DNA from 2 places in the Mycobacterium sp. DBP42 genome. Region 2 is predicted to be linked to the other one. Evidence: riboswitches for the same ligand, from Rfam matches in the RefSeq annotation. Region 2 holds a riboswitch; the other holds the start of a gene.

Region 1 (10,686 bases), on a different contig from region 2:
TGCTCGCCGAGTTGTCGGCCAGCCAGTCCATCGCGGTGCCCAGCACCAGCGCCCTGATCTGCAGCACGCGCGGCTCCGAATCGGGCAGCGCCTCCACCCGCCGGGCCGCATCACGGATGTTCTGTTCGGTGATCTCGCCGGTGGACCGGCCCGAGAGCAGGGTCACCGCGCTGGTCAGCCGGGCAGTGGTGAAATGTCGTGAGGTGGGCGGGACTTCGTCGAGCGTCTCGACTGCCTTGTCGCGGGTCCCGGCGACCGACTCGGCGCGGGCCAGGCCGAAACCGGCTGAGATGACGCCGTTGTCGGTGCTCCACACCGTGTTGTAGAACTTGAGCTCGTCGGCAGTGCCGGCCAACTCGGCCGTGGCGGCCAACGCCAGCTTGGGTGCCAGCTCGCCGGGCAAGGTGTCCAGTACCTCGGTGAAATGCTTTGTCGCCGAGTCGTAATCGGCTGAGAGCATCTCGGCCACAGCGCGGAACCACACCAGCTGCCAGCGCCAGCCGGCCCAGGTGGCCAGGTCGTCGAGTTTGCGCGTGGCCTTGGCGACGTCGCCCAGATCGAGCAGGGCGCGTGCTTCCATCAACGGCAGCTCCACCGACTCGGCCAGGTCCACCCCCTCGGAGTCGAGAGAGCCGTGGCGCGCGGCACGCAACTGGTCGAGGGTGTGCACGGGTTGGCTGAGCACACTCGCGACCAACATCGGCGCACCCACATCGGTGCGATCCACCAGCGGTACCGGCAGCGCCCGCACGATCTCCTGGGCGGTCAGCTTCTCCGAATGCACCTGCCCGTCAACGTAGACATCGGTGTGGGCGACCAGAAGGTCGACTCCGAACGTCGACCGGGACGGACTGAAGACGGTCGACAGGCCGGGGCGGGGGATCCCGGTGTCGGCCGCCACCACTTCGCGAAGCACACCGAGCAGCTGCGACGACATCTCCTCGGCGCTGGTGAACCGACGCCGCGGATCGGGATCGATGGCCCGGCGCAGGAACCGGCCGAACGAGTCGTAGGTGTCGAGCACCGGGTCCTCCGAAGGAAGACCGTCGACGTAGCGGCCACGGCGGGTCCGCAGATTCAAGGTCAGCGCGGCCAGCGTGCGCCCCACGGTGTAGATGTCGGTGGCCACCGTCGGTCCGGTGCGCACGATCTCGGGGGCCTGGAATCCCGGTGTGCCGTACAGGTACCCGTAGGAGTTGAGCCGCGACACCGCGCCGAGGTCGATCAGCTTGAGCTGCGCCTCGGTGATCATGATGTTCTCGGGCTTGAGGTCGTTGTAGGCCAGCCCGATCGAATGCAGGTAGCCCAACGCGGGCAGGATCTCGAGCATGTAGCCGATCGCCTCGGCCACCGGAAGCCGGGTTCCCCTGGCCTGTTTCAGCGATGTTCCGCCGACGTACTCCATCACGATGTAGCCGACCGGATTACCGTGCTTGTCGTCGTGTTCGACGAAGTTGTAGATCTTCACGATCCCCGGATGGGTCACCTCGGCCAGGAACTGGCGTTCGGCCATGGCGATCGCCTGGGCTTCCGCGTCACCGGAGTGCACCAGACCTTTGAGCACGACGGGGCGTTCGTTCACGTTGTGGTCGAAGGCCAGATACACCCAGCCCAATCCACCGTGGGCGATGCAGCCCTTGATCTCGTACTGGTCGGCGACGATCTCACCCGGCGACAACTGCGGCAGGAACGAGTACGCGCTGCCGCAGTGCGGGCACCAGCCCTCTGACAAGGCGTGCCCGTCGGACGACGACCGGCCGACCGGCTTGCCGCAGTTCCAGCAGAACCGCTTCTGTTCGGCCACGACCGGGTTGGTCATCAACGCCGCCAACGGGTCCCGCTCGGGCACCCGTGGGATCTCCACCAGTCCGCCGCCCAACCTGCGGATCGGAGACAGGATCCGGGTGGCGATCGTGGCCAGGTTCTGCGGTTCGGTGTCGGCCCCGCCGAACGGCCCATCGTCGGAATCGTCGAACTCCGGACGGAACACCGCCTGGGTCGCCATGGGCCGTATGGTCGAATGCGAGTCCATGTCGAGGTCTTCCAGGCTCGCCGGCTGTGTTCCGGGACCGCCTGCGGTGTCGGGGGTTTCCGGAAGATCAGCAAGATCAGCGTCGTCGGGCTTCTTCATCAGTCGACATACCTCGCGACCGGGGGTGAGGGCGCCGGACCCAGGACCGTCAACCACTTGCGGTACAGCGTGTTCCAGGTGCCGTCGCGGCGGATGCGTTCCAGTGTCGCGTTGACCACCCGGACCAGCGGTGTGTTCTCCAGGTTCAACCCGATGCCGTAGGGCTCTTCGTTGAGGCTCGGGCCGACGATGTGCAGATAAGGATCCTGCGCCACCAGTCCGGCCAATATCGAATCGTCGGTGCTGACCGCGTCGGCCTGCCGCTGCTGCAGTGCCACCAGACAGTCGGCCCAGGTCACCACCGACACGATGATCGGTGACGGGCTGATCTGCTGGATCCGTTTGAGCGAGGTGGTGCCGTCCACCACGCACACCCGCTTGCCGGAGAGATCGGAGGCCTGCGAGATGTTGGAGTCCCGCGGGGCCAGGATCCGTTGGTGGGCCATCAGATACACGGTGGAGAAGTTCACCTGCTTGCGGCGCTCACAGGTGATGGTCATGGTCTTGACCACGATGTCCACCTGGTTGTTCTGCAGGGCCGTGATGCGGTCGGCCGAGGACAGGATGCGGTATTCGACCTGTGACGGCGTGCCGAAGATGTCGCGCGCCACCTCTCCGGCGATGTCGACGTCGAAGCCGTTGATCTGACCGGTGATCGGATCGCGGAACGAGAACAGATTGCTGCCGATGTCCAGCCCGACGATCAGCCGTCCCCGTTCGCGGATCTTGGCCACCGCGGCGTCGGCGTCGGCCTTGTTGCTGAACGGCCGCAGACTGGCAGTGCGGTTGCACTCGTCGGTGTTCGGCGTCGGCACCCGCACCGGTTGGGGGGCGAGTTCCTGCATGCCGGCCGGGCTGGGTGGCGCCAGCGTCATCGTCGGCGCCGTCAGGGCCGGCGCGCTCTGACTGCATCCGGCCACGGCCAGGGCCGCCGTCAGGACGGCCAACATCTTTCGCATCGTTCCCATCATCTGTACTCGCTGAGTCGAGGCCACAGGCCCAGGGCCACCGCCAGCGCGGCGGCCACACTGAGCAGGGCGGCACCCACCGTGGCACCGGACAGCACCCGGCGGGCATTGGCGATGTCGTTGCGCAGCTGACTGCGGCTCTCCTGGATGCCCTTGGACAATGCGTCGTCGAGCTTGTCGAAGGCCGGCGTGGAATCATCCTCGCCGGTGCCCAATGCCACCTGCGTCGCGGCCTGATAGTTGCCCACCGCGATGTAGGCGTTGATCCGGTCATCGGCCGTGCGCCACTTGGTGAGCAGTTGTTCGGCACCGGTCAGATCGCTCTTGTCGATACCGGTGTCGCGGGCCAGATACTGCGCGAGTTGCTGCTGCATCGCCTCGATGCGCTGGTAGTAGGACTGCTTGCGCAGGTTTTCGTCGCCGCGCCGGATCAGGGCCAGCGTCTCGTCGGCCCGGGCCTGCTGGGCGGTGATGGCCAGGTTGGTCACCGTCTTGAGGGATTCGGCGGCGGTGTCCTTGGCGCTGCGGCTGTCCGAAGTCGAGATCACCAGCGCGGTGGTCACCCAGATCAACATGATCAGCACGGCCAGCCCGCCCGCCACGAAACCGATGTTTACCCGCCGCCTGGTCCGGCGCGCCAGCCAGCGATTGGCGAACACCCCGAACATCAGCGTCGCCAACACCACCAGCATGACCGGGGCCGGGATCCGGGTGGAGGCCGTCGTCTCGGCGTCCACCCGGGCGGAGGTCTCCTCGTAGAGCCGTTGCGCGTCGGGCAGGATCTGCGACTGCATCAGCGCCGAGGCTTCCGACAGGTACGACGAACCGACCGGGTTGCCCGCCCGGTTGTTGGTGCGGGCGGTCTCGACCAGGCCGGTGTAGACGGCCAGCCGCGCGTTGATCCGGCCGAGCAGTTGCACCAGCGTCTCGTCGGTCAGCCCGCTCGATGCCCGCGTCACCGCCACCGAGGCGTCGGTGATCGCCTGTTCGTAGCGCTGCCGCACATCGCGGGGTTCGGCACCGGCGATGAAGGCGGTGGCCGCGGCGGCGTCGGCCACCGACAGCGTGGTGTAGAGCTGGCCGGCCGCGAACGCGAGCGGCTCGGTGTGGTCGAGCACCGTGGTCAACGCCTGCTGGCGGTCGTTGATGGTGGTGGACGTCGCGAATGCGCTGGCGAGCACGAGTGCGGACAACACGAGCCCGATCGTCAGGATGCGCCCGGGAGTGGTCCACAGAAACCACCAGCGTGGGTGGGCAGGAGTAGTCGGCGACCGGGACGCGAGCGGTTCGGTCGAGGGATGTGCCAACTCCACAGTCACCTGCGCACGGACCTCATTTAGTTTCGGTGCAATCGGGGCGTGCCACCACTATAAAAAAATTCTAAGAGGGCTGCGCTTAGGCTCGCGGAGAAATTGGGCCGCACCGAAACTGGCGCCGTTCCTTATCCTGTACGGGTGCGCGGCGACGGTGACGGCTGGGTGTTCTCCGACAACGGCGCCCGCTATTGGGGGCGTCACGGTGCGGCGGGCCTGTTGCTGCGGGCGCCGTGGCCCGGCGCAGCGGCGGCGGTGCTGTTACAACACCGGGCGCCGTGGAGCCATCAAGGCGGCACGTGGGCGTTGCCGGGCGGTGCCCGCGACAGTCACGAGACCGCCGAGCAGGCCGCGGTCCGGGAAGCCAACGAGGAGGCCGGGGTGACGGCCGAGCAGCTCACCGTGCGGACCACCGTGGTGACTGCCGAGGTGGCCGGCATCGGCGGCACGCACTGGTCCTACACCACGGTGATCGCCGACGTGCCCGAACCGCTGGCCACGATCCCGAACCGGGAGAGCTCCGAGTTGCGCTGGGTGGCCGAGGACGAGGTCGCCGAATTGCCGCTGCATCCCGGCTTCGCCGCGAGCTGGGCGCAGTTGCGGGTGGTGACGGCGTCGCTGCCGCTGGAGCGCAACCGGCATCAATAAGCCCTACTGAGCACGTCCTTCAGTTCTTCGGCAGCCGCCCGAGGGTCTTCGGCCGCGGTGATCGCGCGCACCACCACGATGCGCCGGGCACCCGCGGCGAGCACCTCGGGTAGCCGCTGATGATCGATCCCGCCGATGGCGAACCACGGCTTGGCCGGTTGCCGCGCAGCCGTCGAGCGCACCAGGTCCAGGCCCGGCGCGGAGCGTCCCGGTTTGGTCGGAGTCGGCCAGCACGGCCCGACACAGAAGTAGTCCACTGCTTCATCGACTGCGGCCGCGGCCTGCGCGGTGTCGTGGGTGGAGCGGCCGATCACCGGGCGCTCTCCGATGATGCCGCGGGCGATGTCCAGCGGCAGATCGTCCTGACCGAGATGCAGGACATCGGCCCCGGCCGCCAGGGCGATGTCGGCGCGATCGTTCACCGCCAGCAAGGCGCCGTGCCGCCGCGCCGCGTCGGCCAGTACTTCGAGCGCCTCGAGCTCCTGGCGTGCCTCCAACGGTCCGAACTGCTTCTCCCCGGCCGAGCCCTTGTCGCGCAGCTGGATCAGATCAACCCCGCCGGCCAGCGCCGCGTCGGCGAATTCGGCCAGGTCACCCCGCTCACGGCGGGCGTCGGTGCACAGGTAGAGGGTGGCGCGCTGCAGACGGTCGACGGGTGATTCCACACCGCGACGGTAGCCGGTACCGCCCGAGTACCCTGGACTGGCAATACGGGAGTCCCTGGGACGAGGGGCTGAGAGTGGGCATCCGGACCGGCCCTTACCGTCACACCTGATCCGGGTCATGCCGGCGTAGGGAGCGGAGTATGGCAAAAGGAGGAGCCGGAACACTCGCTGTCATCGGCGGCGGTGTGATCGGGCTGTCGGTCGCGCGCCGGGCCGCGCTGGACGGCTGGAGTGTGCGGCTGCACTGCAGCACGGAACGCGGCGCGTCGTGGGTGGCCGGTGGCATGCTGGCCCCGCACAGCGAAGGCTGGCCGGGCGAGGAGCAGATGCTGCAGATCGGCCTGGAGTCGCTCAAGCTGTGGCACTCGGGGTTCCTCGACGGGCTGGCGCCCGAGGTGGTCACCGCACGGGAGTCACTGGTGGTCGCCGTGGACCGGGCCGATGTCGCCGACCTGCACACCGTCGCCGAATGGCTGTCCGCCCAGGGACAGCCGGTCGAGTTGACCACCGCGGCCCGCGATGTGGAACCTCTACTGGCCCAAGGCATCCGGCACGGATTCCGGGCCCCCACCGAACTCGCCGTGGACAACCGTGCCGTGGTCGACGGACTGGCCGCGCGCTGCGAACAGCTGGCGGTGCGGTGGGCCGGGCCGGTCGAGGACCTCGCCGACGTGCGAGACGCCGACATGCTCGTCGTCGCCAACGGGATCGACGCGCCCAAGCTCGTGGCAGGCCTTCCGGTGCGCCCGGTCAAGGGCGAGGTGCTGCGGCTGCGGTGGCGCAAGGGCTGTATGCCGGTGCCGCAGCGGGTGGTGCGGGCCCGCGTGCACGGCCGTCCGGTATACCTGGTGCCGCGCGCCGACGGTGTGGTGGTCGGTGCCACCCAGTACGAGCACGGCCGCGACACCGCGCCGGTGGTCAGCGGGGTGCGCGACCTGCTTGAGGACGCTTGCGCGGTGATGCCGGCCCTGGGTGAGTACGAACTTGCCGAGACCGCGGCGGGGCTGCGTCCCATGACACCCGACGGGCTGCCGGTGGTCGAACGGGTCGACGAGCGCACCCTGGTGGCCGTGGGACACGGCCGGAACGGATTTCTGTTGGCGCCGTGGACCGCTGAGCGGATCGCGGCTGAACTCGAGGTGAGCGTGGGAGCGAAATGATCACCATCACGGTCAACAACGAAACCCTCGAGGTGGACGAGCAGACCACCATCGAGGGGCTGCTGGAAACCCGGGGCTTCCCGGACAAGGGCATTGCCGTCGCGCTGGACTGGTCGGTGTTGCCCCGCTCCGAGTGGGACCGGACGTTGTCCGACGGCGCCCGGGTGGAGGTCGTGACGGCGGTGCAGGGTGGCTGATTCTGTGTTGCGCATCGGGGGCCGGGAGTTCGGCTCGCGGCTGATCATGGGTACCGGGGGCGCACCGAATCTGGCTGTGCTGGAAGAGGCGCTGATCGCCTCGGGCACGGAGTTGACCACCGTGGCGATGCGACGCGTGGACGCCGAGACCGGTACCGGGGTGCTCGACCTGCTCAACCGGCTCGGCATCGCGGCCCTGCCGAACACCGCCGGCTGTCGCGGTGCGGCCGAGGCGGTGCTGACCGCGCAGCTGGCCCGGGAGGCGCTGGGCACCGACATGGTCAAACTCGAAGTCATCGCCGACGAGCGCACCCTGTTGCCCGATGCCATCGAACTGGTCAAGGCCGCAGAGCAATTGGTCGACGACGGATTCATCGTGCTGCCCTACACCAACGACGACCCGGTGCTGGCCCGCCGGCTGGAGGATGCCGGTTGTGCCGCCGTCATGCCGTTGGGTTCGCCGATCGGCACCGGCCTGGGCATCTCCAACCCGCACAACATCGAGATGATCGTCGAGCGGGCCGGGGTACCGGTGGTGCTGGATGCCGGTATCGGCACCGCCTCCGACGCGGCGATGGCGATGGAATTGGGTTGTGACGCCGTGCTGTTGGCCACGGCCGTCACCCGGGCTTCCGACCCGCCGACCATGGCCGCCGCGATGTCCGCGGCCGTCACCGCCGGGTACCTGGCTCGGCAGGCCGGCCGGATCCCGAAACGGTTCTGGGCTCAGGCGTCGAGCCCGGCTCTCAGCGCTGATACCGGGCGTGCCCAGTGACGGGAATGTTCGGTTGAACTGAACCTGAGCAGTCAGAACGGCACCGCCTGCAATGATGGCGGTGATGATCGAACTCACGGGGCTGACAAAACTCTATGGATCCCACCGAGCTGTCGACGATCTGACGTTCACCGTCGAACCGGGCGTGGTGACCGGATTCCTGGGGCCCAACGGCGCGGGGAAGACCACCACGATGCGGTTGATCCTCGGGCTCGACCATCCCAGCGCCGGGACCGCGACCATCGACGGCAAGCGATACCGCGAACTGCACGATCCGTTGCGATCGGTGGGCGCCCTGCTCGATGCGCGGCAGGCCCATCCGAACCGCTCGGCCCGCAACCACCTGCGCTGGATCGCGGCCGCCAACCGGATTCCGTCGGCCCGGGTGGACGAGGTGCTGGAGATGGTCGGGCTGACCTCGGCTGCCGACCGCAGTGCCGGCACGCTGTCGCTGGGCATGAGTCAGCGCCTCGGCATCGCCGCCGCACTGCTGGGCGATCCGCCGGTGCTGCTGTTCGACGAACCGGTCAACGGGCTCGACCCCGAGGGCATCCATTGGGTGCGCACCCTCATCCGCAGCCTGGCCGCCGAGGGCCGGACGGTGTTCGTGTCCAGCCACCTGCTGGCCGAGATGGCCAACACCGCCGATCGACTGGTGGTGATCGGGCAGGGCAAGCTGATCGCCTCGACCACCGTGAACGAGTTCGTCAGCGGTACGTCCGCCGACACCGTGCGGGTACGTAGCCCGCAACTGGAGTCTCTGCGCGAGGTTCTCACCGACGCCGGTTTCGAGGTGGAGGCCACCGCCGACGGCGACGCGCTGGCAGTGCACGGCGCAGCCATCGAGGTGATCGGCGACCTGGCCGCGCGCAACGCCGTCACCCTGCACGAGTTGAGCCAGCGGCAGGCCTCGCTGGAGGAGGCATATCTGAAACTCACCGACGACGCGGTCGACTACCGGGCGGCCCAGGCATGAGCGCGCTGTCCGCGCTCGACGCCGAGCGCATCAAACTGTCCACCACCCGCTCCCCGCTGTGGTCCACGGTCGGGGTGGCGGTACTCAGCCTGGGGGTGGCCGCCATGCAGGGTATGGGCGCGCATCACTACGCCGGGCTGCCTCCCGCCAAGGCCGCGCTCGGCGTCGCGGTGTTCGGGGTTCCGGTACTGATGGTGTTGTCCTCGATGACAATGACCGGCGAATACCGCAGCGGGCTGATCCGCACCACCTTCCTGGCCACGCCGAACCGTACGCAGGTGCTGGCCGCGAAAGCGGTGGTGTGCGCGGCCTTCTCGTCGGTGTGTGCGGTGGTCATGGTGCTGGCCTCGGTGCTGGTGGCCCGGATGGTGGCCAACCCGGTGGTCGGAACGCAACTGTCGCTGGCCAATGCGGCGACCTGGCGGGTGGCCGGCGGGTTCGCCCTGTATGCCGCGCTGGCCGCGGTGCTCGGCGTGGCCGTCGGTGCGCTGGTCCGATTCGCGGCCGGTGCGGTGGCGGTTCTGCTGCTGTGGCCGCTGGTGGCCGAGCCGCTGCTGGGGAACATGCCCAACTCCGGCCCCCAGACCGGGCCCTGGCTGCCGTTCGCCAACATGTTCACGTTCCTGCACGTGGACTGGCTGTTCCCGGCGTATGTCATGCCGTGGGGTGAGTTGGGCTCGCTGGTCTATTTCCTGGTGTGGGTCGCGGTGGCGTTCGTGGCTGCCGCGGTGGTGCTGAACAGGCGTGACGCCTGACCCGGATCACTCCGGGTCAGACGCCACATCCGTCGAACCACCCACTGCGAGTACCACCTTCGACCCGTACGGCACCCGCTGGACCAGCTGCAGCTGCGCCAGCGCCGGGTGGGCATCCAGCAGCTTGCCGGCATTGGCCAGCGCCCGCAGCGCGGCGGTCTCGGCGCGGGCGGCTTCCAGCTTCGCCGCACCGGTGGCCTTGGCCGTCGCCAACTGCAGCGCCGCGGCGCGGATCTCGGCCGGGACGATCACGTCCTTGACGAAGGCCCCGATCACCTCGACGCCGGTGCGGGCACCGGCCGTGCGCGCCGCGGCGGCGATCGCGTCGGCATCAATACGGTTGCCGCGCTGCATCACCTCGTCGGCGGTCACCGCGGCGGTGAGGTCACGCAGTGCGATCTGCGCGGCCAGGTACACCGCGGCCATCGGATCGGCCGCTGCTTCCACGTAGGCCACCGCGTCGCTCACCTTGAACTGCAGTGCCACGCTGATACGCAGCGTCACCGCATCGGAGGTCAACACCTCCTGCGGCGCCAGCGTGAGCACCTGCTCACGCATCTCGACACGCACCACCGAGGCCGCCACATCAATGCGGTGACGGCCCGGCGGCAGGACACGACCCAGCGTGCCGTCGCGGTACTCCAGTGCGCACTGGCCCGCGGAAACAGTGATTCGGTTGAACGTGAAGATGCCCATGTCGTGTCCTCCTTCCGGTATGTGTCTGTGCGGCAAAGGGATACCGCCGCCGGACGCGATCAGTGACGGGGCGTCGCACCCCCGTACCGGCGGATGTGGGCCACAAGGTCACCGATCGGGTGAACCCGGCGACGGTATCGGGATTGCAGGAGGGATTCGAACCCCAGGTCCTTTTACCTGTGCCATGGCGCCGCAGGCAACGCGCAGAAACGTTGCGGTACCCCGCTTCGCCTGCTTCCCCTTTCGGCGCCGGAAGACACCATGCCATCACAGCAAATCCCCAGGCAAGCGATTTAAGCGCCGGGCCGATCGGCCGAGCCGCTACCGTGGGTGAAATGCGACGTACTTCGACGGGGGCGGTGCTCGGCGCGCTGGCGCTGACCGTGGGGCTGGCCGGCTGTG
Region 2 (10,686 bases):
AGAGCGGCCGGTGATTGCCCGGGCCGTCCACCAGGTCAACCTCGACCTACCCGCGCCGGCCGTCGACCTTCCCGCGATGGCAGGACTCGACTTGGCCCTTTCGGCCGACAACGTGGCCCGCTTCGGCGGGGATCCACGCCGGTACCGTCATGCGTTGCACGGCATCTCGTTGCCGGCCGAGACGATGGTCAGCGTCGCGGCGGTTGCCGCCTGGCGGGCCGGGGTGCTCGGGATCCGCGCCGATGCGCTGTCCCGATTACAGCTGCTACCAATCGATGTCGCGGCCACGGTGCTGGGCCTGCCGGTCGATGCCGTCGTCCCCTTCACCAATGGGCAGACGGTGGACCGGTTCTACTGGCCGCTGCGCCCACCGGGTCAGTTCATCGCCCGGATCGGCGGCTTCACCGGCCTGGGCGGCAGGTGGGATCACCCACCCACCGCTCCCGCACCGTGCGGGCCGGGCCGCTGGACCGTGGACGTCGGCACGCAGCGCTGGCAGATCGACGCCGACGTATTCGGCCACGTAGTGGCCTTCGCACCCGCCGAGAGCGCCGTGGACGCCGGCCCCCGTACCGCCCAATTGGTCGTGCGGCCGACCTCCTATCTGGCCGAGATCTGGCCGGCATGACCGGGCGGACGCCGACCGACACCGAGCTGGTGGCCTGGCGGGCCGCGCTGGATCTGTGGAACGTTCAGCTGCACCCGCCGAACATGGTGCGGGACAGCGCCGCCGGTACCTTCGCGTGGTTCACGTTCCCGCCGTCGATCTCGATCGACATCGACGAGTTGGCCCGCCAAGGGGCCCAGCACCATCTGGTGAGCGTGTTCGCTCACGAGATCGGCCATCACGTGCTGTCGCCGAGCACCCGCGTGGTCTCGTTCAAACTCCTGCAACAGATGGCCCGGGCCATCGTGGCCAGCGATCCGCGCCGGGCAATTCCCGTCACCGCCACGGCCACGGCCCGGAGGCTGTCCAACCTGTGGTCGGACCTGCTGATCAACGACCGGGTGGTACGGATGCAGCGCCGGCAGTACCCGGGCACCGAACCGGACATGATCGCGTTGTGGCGCACGCTGACCACCCGGGAGCCGGCCGCAGACGCGCCGTGGTGGGTGCTGATGCGTGCCTACGAGTTGCTGTGGTCGCTGCCGTCGAACACGTTGTGCCCCAATGAACCACCTGTGCTGCCGGCATCGGCGCGGGAGGAGGCCCGGGCCCGCCAGCACATCGACCCGGCCACACTCGACGTGTCGATGGTCCGCGAGCATCTGCAGGAGAAGGAACGCATCCACCGGGCGGCCGCCCTGCGGGTACGTGCCCTGCAGGATGAACTGCTGCTCAGTCAGCCGGTACAACCGGTTGCCGATGCCGAATACGTGGCGCAGGCGGTACGCACCTTCGCCGCCGATCCGGTGGGCGGGGCCCTGACTTTCGGTATGGTCCTGGTGCCCTATCTGGTACTGGAATCGATGGTGTCCGCCGGCGCGGGCATGCCGAGCGGCGGGTGTGCCGAACAGGACGGATCACCGGCCACCGCAGCCGAACTCGCCGAGGTACTGTCCGACCCGCGGCTCGACGAGCCACCTGTGCACCCGGCAGCAGCCGCGGTCGGAACCACCGAAACGGGTCAGGCGCCGGGCCAAGGTTACGGTGTCGCCGAGACGTTGGCCCTGTTCGACGGATCCGATCCCAACGCCGTGATGCTGGCCTGGTACGAGTCGCAGGCCCGGCCGTGGATCCGCCCGCTGCTGCAGTCTGGGCGCGGCGTCGCTGCTCACGGGATCCCCGGGCCGCTGGAGACGTGGGAACTCGGCGACGATGCCACCGAGTTGGACTGGCCGGCCACCCTCGCCACCAACCCGGTTGTGGTGCCCGGGGTGACGACGCGGCGCCGTACCCAACTGCCTGACGATCCGGTCGCCACCACCGAAGCGGTGACGCTGGATCTCTACATCGACTCGTCCGGCTCGATGCCGCGTCCCGATCGAGGTTCTCCCGCCGTGCTGGCCGGCATGATTCTCGCTCTGTCGGTACTCAAAGGTGGTGGACGCGTTCGGGTCACGTCATGGTCGGGCCGGGGTCAAGTGGCCGGTGACAGCGTGTACACCCGCGACCGCTCGGAGATCATGCGCCAACTGACGACGTTCTTCAGCGGTGGCACGGTGTTTCCCCTCGATCTGCTCGCACACCGGTACCCACCCGGCGACCACGGCACTGACGAGCTGCGCCACCTGGTGGTGCTGTCCGATGACGGCTTGAAGTCGCTGTTCGGCGCAAGCCAGCAGGAGTACTCGACGGTGGCCGCCGCGGTACGGCGCCAACTCGATACCGCCACCCTGTTGGTGCAGGACCGGCGTCGGTCGGTGGCCGGCCCGGCCGCCGAGGCCGGCTACGAGGTCGATTATCTGGACCACATGGCAGATGCCCCGGCCGTCTGCGCAAGGTTGGCCGCACGGATCGCGGTATATCGGCGGGAGGTGTTGCGTGGCTGAACAATTGGCGAACTGGTTCGCCGAGGGGCTGGACGAGCAGGCGGTGTGGTCGGGCCTGAATCCCGGCCCCACGGTGGATGAGGTCGCGGCCCGGCTGGCCAGCACGCCGCAGCCGTTCCTCGCCGACACGGTCGACGTGGTGGCCCTCGCCTGCGACGTGTTCAACCACACCGGCTGTGCGGCCGCCGCCCAGCGCATCGCCGAGCGGGGGACGCCGGCCTCGCGGCGCGGCGCCGCCATCGGGTTGTGGTTGTTCGCCAGTGCGGATCTGATCGGCCCGTTCAGCGTCTCGCTCGACGAGCGGAGGGCCGCGACAGCCTTGTTGGCGTTGGCGTTTCGGGTGGCCCCCTTGGTGGAGCCCGGCCGCTGGCTCAGCGATTCGGACCGCCGGGACGAGGCGGTGCGCACGTTCCTGCTCTGGGATGGCCTGCTGCCGCACGGCGAGGATGCCGTGCAGGCCCGGTCGTTGTTCGAGATGCGTGATTCGGTGCGCCGCGAAGGCGCGCTGGCCCAGGCACTGGCCGATCACGAACATCGCATGGCTGTGCAACGCCGCCTGGCCGATGCCAAGGCCAAAGAAGCTGCGGCACGGTACAACAGTGAGTGACGATCCGCTGCGGCTCGATGATTACGTGCCGTTCGGTCAGGTGGCGCTCACCGACGAACAGCGCTGGCCGGGTCTGTCGGCCTCCGGCCGGGCGCGGCTGGCCGCCCTGGAACAGCACCGGCACGCACCGGCCTGGTGCCACCGCGTCGGGCACCGTCTCACCCCGGACCAGCAACAGCAGGCCACCCGGCAACTGCCGCTGGACAATTGGCTGCCGTCACACCTCGCGCTGGCCCGCACCCTGCCGGCCTATCGCCGCCATGCAGGTCCGCTGGACACTCTCGCCGATTTCCCGCTGATCGGCCGCGAAGATCTCGTCGACGACATCGCAGCGTTCGTCCCGCCCGGTGCCGACCTGAGCCGGATGCTGCACGGCACGAGTTCGGGCAGCACCGGCGCGGCCCTGGTCATGCCCGATGACCCCGATGAGTTGGCCCGCGGATTTCACTGGCTGCGGGGGCTGGTGGGTGCCCACTGGGAACCGGTGGTGCATCGAATAGCCCTGGCACAAACTGTGTTTCAACGGCAGGCATTCACCTACACCTCGGTGGTCCCGGGTTTCGGGGAAGCCCTGATGGCCCGGCTCAACCTGCATCCGGGTGCCTGGGCAGGCGGCGGCGCGCAGCGCGACGCGTATCTGCGGCACACCGATCCCCAGGTGATCAGCGGCACGCCCACGTCGCTGGAAGTGCTGTTGGAGCCCGCGCTGGTCGCCACGTTGCGGCCGCTGGCGCTGATCTCCGGGGCGATGACCCTGACCGGGCCGTTGCGCCAGGCCCTCGAGGTGGCCTACGACTGTCCGGTTCTGGACGTCTACGGCCTGCACGAGACCCGGCCGATCGCGGTCAGCGACGACGGCGGGCCGTTCGTGGTGGCGGCGCGGCGCGTGCATGTCGAAGTGCTGGCCGGCGAGGTGGTGGTGACGTGCGGCGAGAACCAGTTCCTGCCGCTGGTCCGCTACCGCACCGGCGACTACGCGCGCCTGGTGACCCATCGCGGCCGTCCGGCCCTGGCCGATCTGGAAGGCCGGGAGGCAACGGTTTTCGTGTCGGCGACCGACGACGCGGTGCCGTGCGTCGACCTTACCCAGCAGTTGCAGGCCGCCGGTGCGCGCGGGTGGAGCGTCAACCAGGACTCGGCGGGCCGTGTCGCGGCGGTGATCGCCTCCGGTGACCGCCGGCGGGTGGCCGAGGCGCTGACTCTCCTGCTGGGACGCCCGGTCGAGGTCACCCGGGTGGCAACACTTGCCGAACTGGGCCCCGGCAAGCCGCGGCGCTACTCCTGCGCTATCGCGCCGACGCGACGATGATTTCCACGGCTTCTGTCACGCTGTCGGTGCAATGCAGCAGCTCCAACTCCGATTCGGAGATCTTTCCGCCGGACAGCATCGTGTTGCGGATCCAGTCGATCAGGCCCGACCAGTAGTCGACACCGAGCAGGATGATCGGAAACTCGGTGACCTTGTGGGTCTGCACCAGCGTCAGTGCCTCGAAGAGCTCGTCGAGGGTGCCGAATCCGCCCGGCAGGCACACGAATGCCTGCGCATATTTGACGAACATGGTCTTGCGGACAAAGAAGTAGCGGAAGTTGATGCCGAGATCGACCCAATGGTTGAGGCGCTGCTCGAAGGGCAGTTCGATGCCCAGCCCCACGGAGTAGCCGCCGGACTCGCTGGCTCCGCGGTTGACCGCCTCCATCGAGCCCGGACCGCCCCCGGTGATCACCGCGTAGCCGGCCCGCACCAGCGCGATGCCCAGCTCCTCGCCCAACCGGTACTCCGGCGAATGCGGCTGCGTGCGGGCTGAGCCGAAAACTGTGACAGCCCTGGGCATTTCAGAGAGGGCATCGAAGCCGTCGACGAACTCGCCCTGGATGCGCATCACCCGCCACGGATCGGTGTGCACCCAGTCGGTGGGGCCGCGCCGGTCCAGCAGCCGCTGGTCGGCGGTCGCGGCGGCGCAACGTTCGCGACGCAGTTGCACCGAACCGCGAATCTGCAGCGGGCTGTCGTCGTTCTCGGTCATGCGGGTTTGACGCCCACAGTGATGACGTCGGAGATCGGCGTCCAGATCGGCCGGCGCACCCGGTGTTGCTCGACGACGGTGAATCCGGCCGCCTCGAACAGCGTGCGCATCTCCTTCTCGGTGGGGCTGTGCGCGGGGGCACCCAAGTCGGCCGACAGCGCGTGCAGCGGCAGGAAGGTACGGCGCGGGCTCATCGTCGTCACGGCCACCATCCCCCCGGGCCTCAGCACCCGAGAGAACTCCGCGAGTGCGGCGGGCTGGTCGAAGAAGTGGAACGCCGAGGTGGTGACCACCGCGTCGAGGAAACCGTCCTCGAAAGGCAGTTCCTCGGCCGGGGCGGACTTCCACCGCACCCGGTCGGAACGTTTGCGGGCCTGGGCGAGCATGCCGTCGGACATGTCCAGGCCGTACACCTCGTCGGGCAACAGTTCCCGCTGGATGCGGTCGGCCAGAATACCGGTGCCACAAGCGATGTCGGCGATCGCACGGGCACCGCGCTGCTGCAGTTGGGCGATCACCTCATCCTGGGCGGGCCGGTACACCCACCGTTGGAGACAGCCCTGGTCGTAGGCCGGTGCGGCAAAGCTCCAGAAGCTCGTGATGGCATCGTTGAATCCACGGCGCTGTGTGGTGGTCACGGCCCGAGTCTAGGTCGGCCGCTCAGGCCTCGTTGCCGGCTCCGGCCGCCGTGCCATAGCGGCCGGCACTGAACATCGACGCCACCGCCCCGATCACCATCATCACCGCCGCGGCGGTGAACACCACGGTCAGCCCGGAATGGAACGGGTCGGTGATCAGCTGCGGGAAGAATGTCTGCCCGGTGATCACGTCGGCGTTCACCCCGGTCTGGTGCAGCGAGTCGTAGGGGGCGAGGAGCTCGGCCATCGGGTTGTAACCGAGGAAGGCCGCGAACAAGCTGCCGACCGGGGGCAGGTTCGCCACGTCATGGGCCACCGAGGCCGGAACACCTTGCTGGGTCAGGCCGGTGGTCAGTGCCGTCGGCAAGGTGTTGGCCAGCCCGACGATCATCAGTGAGAAGAAGATGCCGATCGACAGTGAATTGCCTGCGTTGAAGAACGTGGACCGCACGCCCGAAGCCGCGCCACGCTGACCGGCCGGCACGCTCGACATGATGGCCGCGGTGTTGGGGGCGGTGAAGATGCCGCCGCCCAGGCCGTTGAGGAAGACCAGGATCGCGAAGAGCCAGTAGTCGAAGTTGACCGGGATGAGCAGCAACGCCACGAACGTGACCGCCATCAGCAGCATGCCGCCGACGGTCAGCGGCCGCGCTCCGATGCGGTCGGAGAGCGACCCGGCGAGCGGCGCGGCGACCAGAAACCCGACGGTGACCGGTAACAGGTAGATGCCCGCCCACAGTGGGGTGGACTCGAAGCTGTAGCCGTGCAGTGGCAGCCAGATCCCCTGCAACCAGATGATCAGCATGAACTGCAGCCCGCCGCGGCCCACCGAGGACATCAGGCCCGCCAGGTTGCCCATCCCGAACGCGGCTGATTTGAACAACCGGATGTCAACCATGGGCGAGGGCACGTTCAGCTCGACGATGCAGAACGCCACCAGGAGCAGCAGGCCGAGCGCGATGGAGCCCAGCACCCACGGGCTGGTCCAGCCGGTGGTCGAGTCACCGTAGGGCTGGATGCCGTAGGTGATGCCGATCAGGAGCACGGTCAGACCCAGCCCGAAGGTCAGCGTGCCGGCCCAGTCGAGCCGTCCGGCGGTGCGGACCCCGAGTTCTTTCAGGGAGCGGTAGCTCCAGATGGTGCCGACGACGCCGATCGGCACGCCCACCCAGAAGATGGCCTTCCAGTGCCATTCGGACAGGAAGCCTCCGATCAGCAGCCCGAGGAACGATCCGGCGACGGCGGCCACCATGTTGGTGCCCAGCGCCATCCCGCGCTGGTTGGCGGGAAAGGCGTCGGTGAGGATCGCCGACGACGAAGCCATCAGCATGGCGCCGCCGACACCCTGGACGACGCGCCAGCCGATCAGCCAGACGGCGCCACCACCGAGCTGGAACGGGTGGAAGGACAGCGCGATCGCGGCCACGGTGAAGACCACGAAACCCAGGTTGTAGATGCGGACGCGGCCGTACATGTCACCGAGGCGCCCGAACGGCACGACCAGCACCGCGGTCACCACCAGGTAGCCCATCAACATCCACAGCAGGTAGCTGACGTTGCCGGGAGCCAACGGGTTCAGCCCGATGCCGCGGAAGATCGCCGGCAGCGAGATCAGCACGATCGAGGCGTTGATCGAGGCCAGCAGGATGCCCAACGTGGTGTTGGACAGCACCACCCACTTGTAGAACGGATGGTCGTCGAGAGGGCTGGAGTCCAGGCCTCCGCTTCGACGCGCGGTCGCGGCCTCGGCAGCGTCGACGTCGCCGGCCGTGTTCGTCATCTCAGTCGTCATCCGTCTTCGCTCTAGTGCCATCGAGGGCTGGGCCCAATAAGTGCAAAACACATATATTAGCTATGCAAATCAAGCTGAGGCAACCCGAGAACTGCTGAGCGACCCCGCCCCCGGCTTCGCCGGTTTCGACGCCAAGGTCGCCCCGGAGCGTTCGACCAGCCCTGACGTCGAAAACCCCGCCACCCGGTTCCCTAGACCGCAACGTCTGCGCTAGGTTGGGGCCTGCAAACCACACGCGGGAGTGCGCACGAGCGCGCTGAGAGGACGGGTACGCCCGTCGACCGTACGAACCTGACCGGGTCATGCCGGCGTAGGGAGATGAAATGAGCAGTGTATTTGTGAACGACTCGGTCGACCCGTCGGTCACGATTGGTCCGATCACCGGAAGCACAAAGGTCTATCGCGAGATCAACCATGACGGCACGACGATGCGGGTGCCGTTTCGCCGGGTGAACCTCACCAACGGCGAGCATCTGGACCTGTACGACACGTCGGGCCCCTACACCGACGACGATGCGGCGGTCGATCTGAACGCCGGCCTGCCGCCGCGGCCCGGGGTGCACAAGGACCGCGGCACCCAGCTGCAGCGGGCCCGGGCCGGCGAAATCACCGCCGAGATGGCGTATATCGCTGAGCGCGAAGGTGTTTCACCTGAATTGGTACGTGACGAGGTGGCTCGTGGCCGGGCAGTGATCCCGGCCAACCACAACCACCCGGAGGCGGAGCCGATGATCATCGGCAAGGCGTTCGGCGTGAAAGTCAATGCCAATATCGGGAATTCGGCCGTCACCTCCTCCATCGGCGAGGAGGTCGACAAGATGGTGTGGGCCACCCGCTGGGGCGCGGACACCATCATGGACCTGTCCACCGGCAAGGACATTCACCAGACGCGGGAGTGGATCCTGCGTAACTCGCCGGTCCCCGTCGGCACCGTACCGATCTACCAGGCGCTGGAGAAGGTCAACGGCGACCCCACCAAGCTGACGTGGGAGATGTACCGCGACACCGTGATCGAGCAGTGCGAGCAGGGTGTCGACTACATGACCGTGCACGCCGGGGTGCTGCTGCGCTACATCCCGCTGACCGTCAAGCGGGTCACCGGCATCGTGAGCCGCGGCGGGTCGATCATGGCGGCCTGGTGCCTGGCTCATCACACCGAATCGTTCCTGTACACGCGCTTCGAAGAACTCTGCGAGATCCTGGCCCGGTACGACGTGACGTTCTCGCTCGGCGACGGGCTGCGACCCGGATCGATCGCCGACGCCAACGACGAGGCCCAGTTCGCCGAGTTGACCACCCTGGGCGAACTGACCAAGATCGCGAAATCCCATGGCGCGCAGGTGATGATCGAAGGCCCGGGCCATGTGCCGATGCACAAGATCGTGGAGAACGTCAAGCTCGAGGAAGAGCTCTGCGAAGAGGCACCGTTCTACACGTTGGGCCCGTTGGCCACCGACATCGCCCCGGCTTACGACCACATCACCAGCGCGATCGGCGCGGCAATCATCGCCCAGGCCGGCACCGCGATGCTGTGTTATGTCACGCCGAAGGAACACCTGGGCCTGCCCGACCGCAAGGACGTCAAGGACGGGGTGATCGCGTACAAGATCGCCGCGCACGCTGCCGACCTCGCCAAAGGCCACCCCCTCGCACAGCAGCGTGACGACGCGCTTTCAAAGGCGCGGTTCGAGTTCCGCTGGCACGATCAGTTCGCGTTGTCACTGGACCCTGACACCGCGCGCGAGTTCCACGACGAGACGCTGCCCGCCGAACCGGCCAAGACCGCGCACTTCTGCTCGATGTGCGGCCCCAAGTTCTGCTCGATGCGCATCACGCAGGACATCCGGGATGCCTACCCCGACGGCGTCGCGCCCGAAGATATCGAGGCCGGCATGGCCGCCAAGTCCCAAGAGTTCGCCGACCACGGTAACCGCGTCTATCTACCCTTGACGACGTGAACTACCTGCCGCTGGCCTCCGCGGGTGACACCCCGCGGCGGGTGATGACCATCGCCGGTTCGGACTCCGGCGGTGGCGCCGGGATCCAGGCCGACATGCGGACCTTCGCGATGCTCGGTCTGCACGGCTGCGTCGCGATCACCGCGGTGACCGTGCAGAACTCCGTCGGCGTCAAGGGTTTCCACGAGGTCCCGCTCGATGTCGTCGCCGGCCAGATCTCGGCGGTGACCTCCGACATCGGCATCCAGGCCGCCAAGACCGGGATGCTGGCCTCCTCGGAGATCATCACCACGATCGCCGAGACCTGGCGGGCAGAAGGACTGGCCGCAACCGTACCGTTGGTCGTCGACCCGGTCTGTGCGTCGATGCACGGCGATCCGCTGCTGCACCACAGCGCCCTGGAGGCCCTGCGCACGGAGCTCTTCCCGCTGGCGACACTGGTCACGCCGAACCTCGACGAAGTCCGGTTGCTGGTGGACATCGAGGTCGTCGACACCGCTTCGCAGCGCGACGCCGCGCGTGCGCTGCACGCGCTCGGTCCGCAGTGGGCGTTGGTCAAAGGTGGGCACCTCCGCTCGTCGGCGGCCAGCCCCGACCTGCTGTTCGACGGCACCGATTTCCACGAGTTCCAAGCCCCTCGGGTCGACACCGGTAACGACCACGGTGCCGGCGATACTCTGGCCGCGGCCACGGCTTGCGCTCTGGCACACGGGTATTCGGTTCCACAGGCGGTGGAGTTCGGCAAGGCCTGGGTCACCGAATGCATTCGGGCCAACTATCCGCTTGGCCACGGCCACGGCCCGGTGAACGCGCTCTTCCGGTTGCAGCCATGAACCTGGAGGCGATTGCAGGCGTCGCGCACGAACCGGACCGGCCGGCGCGCGGCGTCGTCGTCCTCACCCACGGAGCCGGCGGAAACCGCGACTCGGCAATGCTGGTCAAGCTCTGCGACGAGTGGGCCTCGCGCGGCTGGCTGGCCATCCGCTACAACCTGCCGTACCGCCGCCGCAGACCGAAGGGGCCGCCCTCGGGCTCTGCGACCGGAGACCAGGACGGGATCGCCGAGGCGATCGCGCTGGCCCGCACCCTGGCCGATGGCCCGGTGATCGCGGGCGGGCATTCGTACGGCGGGCGGATGACATCGATGGTGGCCGCCGATAAGGACAACGGGGCG

Evidence for each region. Region 2 has a riboswitch for thiamine pyrophosphate ahead of thiC (phosphomethylpyrimidine synthase ThiC). Riboswitches for the same ligand answer to the same signal wherever they lie in the genome.
Region 1: another riboswitch for thiamine pyrophosphate. It lies ahead of thiO (glycine oxidase ThiO); the one in region 2 lies ahead of thiC (phosphomethylpyrimidine synthase ThiC).

Annotation. Positions count from the first base shown of each region.
Region 1 is NZ_VCMY01000022.1:21,342-32,027, forward strand. Features, by position in the region: gene E0T84_RS19305 (serine/threonine-protein kinase PknG) at 1-2,131, opposite strand, end outside; gene E0T84_RS19310 (glutamate ABC transporter substrate-binding protein) at 2,131-3,099, opposite strand; gene glnX (protein kinase G-activating protein GlnX) at 3,099-4,418, opposite strand; gene E0T84_RS19320 (NUDIX hydrolase) at 4,554-5,060, shown strand; gene thiE (thiamine phosphate synthase) at 5,054-5,725, opposite strand; TPP riboswitch at 5,761-5,875, shown strand; gene thiO (glycine oxidase ThiO) at 5,866-6,885, shown strand; gene thiS (sulfur carrier protein ThiS) at 6,882-7,082, shown strand; gene E0T84_RS19340 (thiazole synthase) at 7,075-7,857, shown strand; gene E0T84_RS19345 (ABC transporter ATP-binding protein) at 7,922-8,833, shown strand; gene E0T84_RS19350 (ABC transporter permease) at 8,830-9,588, shown strand; gene E0T84_RS19355 (slipin family protein) at 9,595-10,284, opposite strand; gene E0T84_RS19360 (M28 family metallopeptidase) at 10,620-10,686, shown strand, end outside.
Region 2 is NZ_VCMY01000041.1:44,932-55,617, forward strand. Features, by position in the region: gene E0T84_RS26005 (MoxR family ATPase) at 1-14, shown strand, start outside; gene E0T84_RS26010 (hypothetical protein) at 11-628, shown strand; gene E0T84_RS26015 (VWA domain-containing protein) at 625-2,493, shown strand; gene E0T84_RS31970 (hypothetical protein) at 2,486-3,100, shown strand; gene E0T84_RS26030 (CoF synthetase) at 3,093-4,409, shown strand; gene E0T84_RS26035 (TIGR00730 family Rossman fold protein) at 4,387-5,124, opposite strand; gene E0T84_RS26040 (class I SAM-dependent methyltransferase) at 5,121-5,762, opposite strand; gene E0T84_RS26045 (MFS transporter) at 5,785-7,554, opposite strand; TPP riboswitch at 7,780-7,889, shown strand; gene thiC (phosphomethylpyrimidine synthase ThiC) at 7,878-9,512, shown strand; gene thiD (bifunctional hydroxymethylpyrimidine kinase/phosphomethylpyrimidine kinase) at 9,509-10,345, shown strand; partial or broken gene E0T84_RS26060 (alpha/beta family hydrolase) at 10,342-10,686, shown strand, end outside.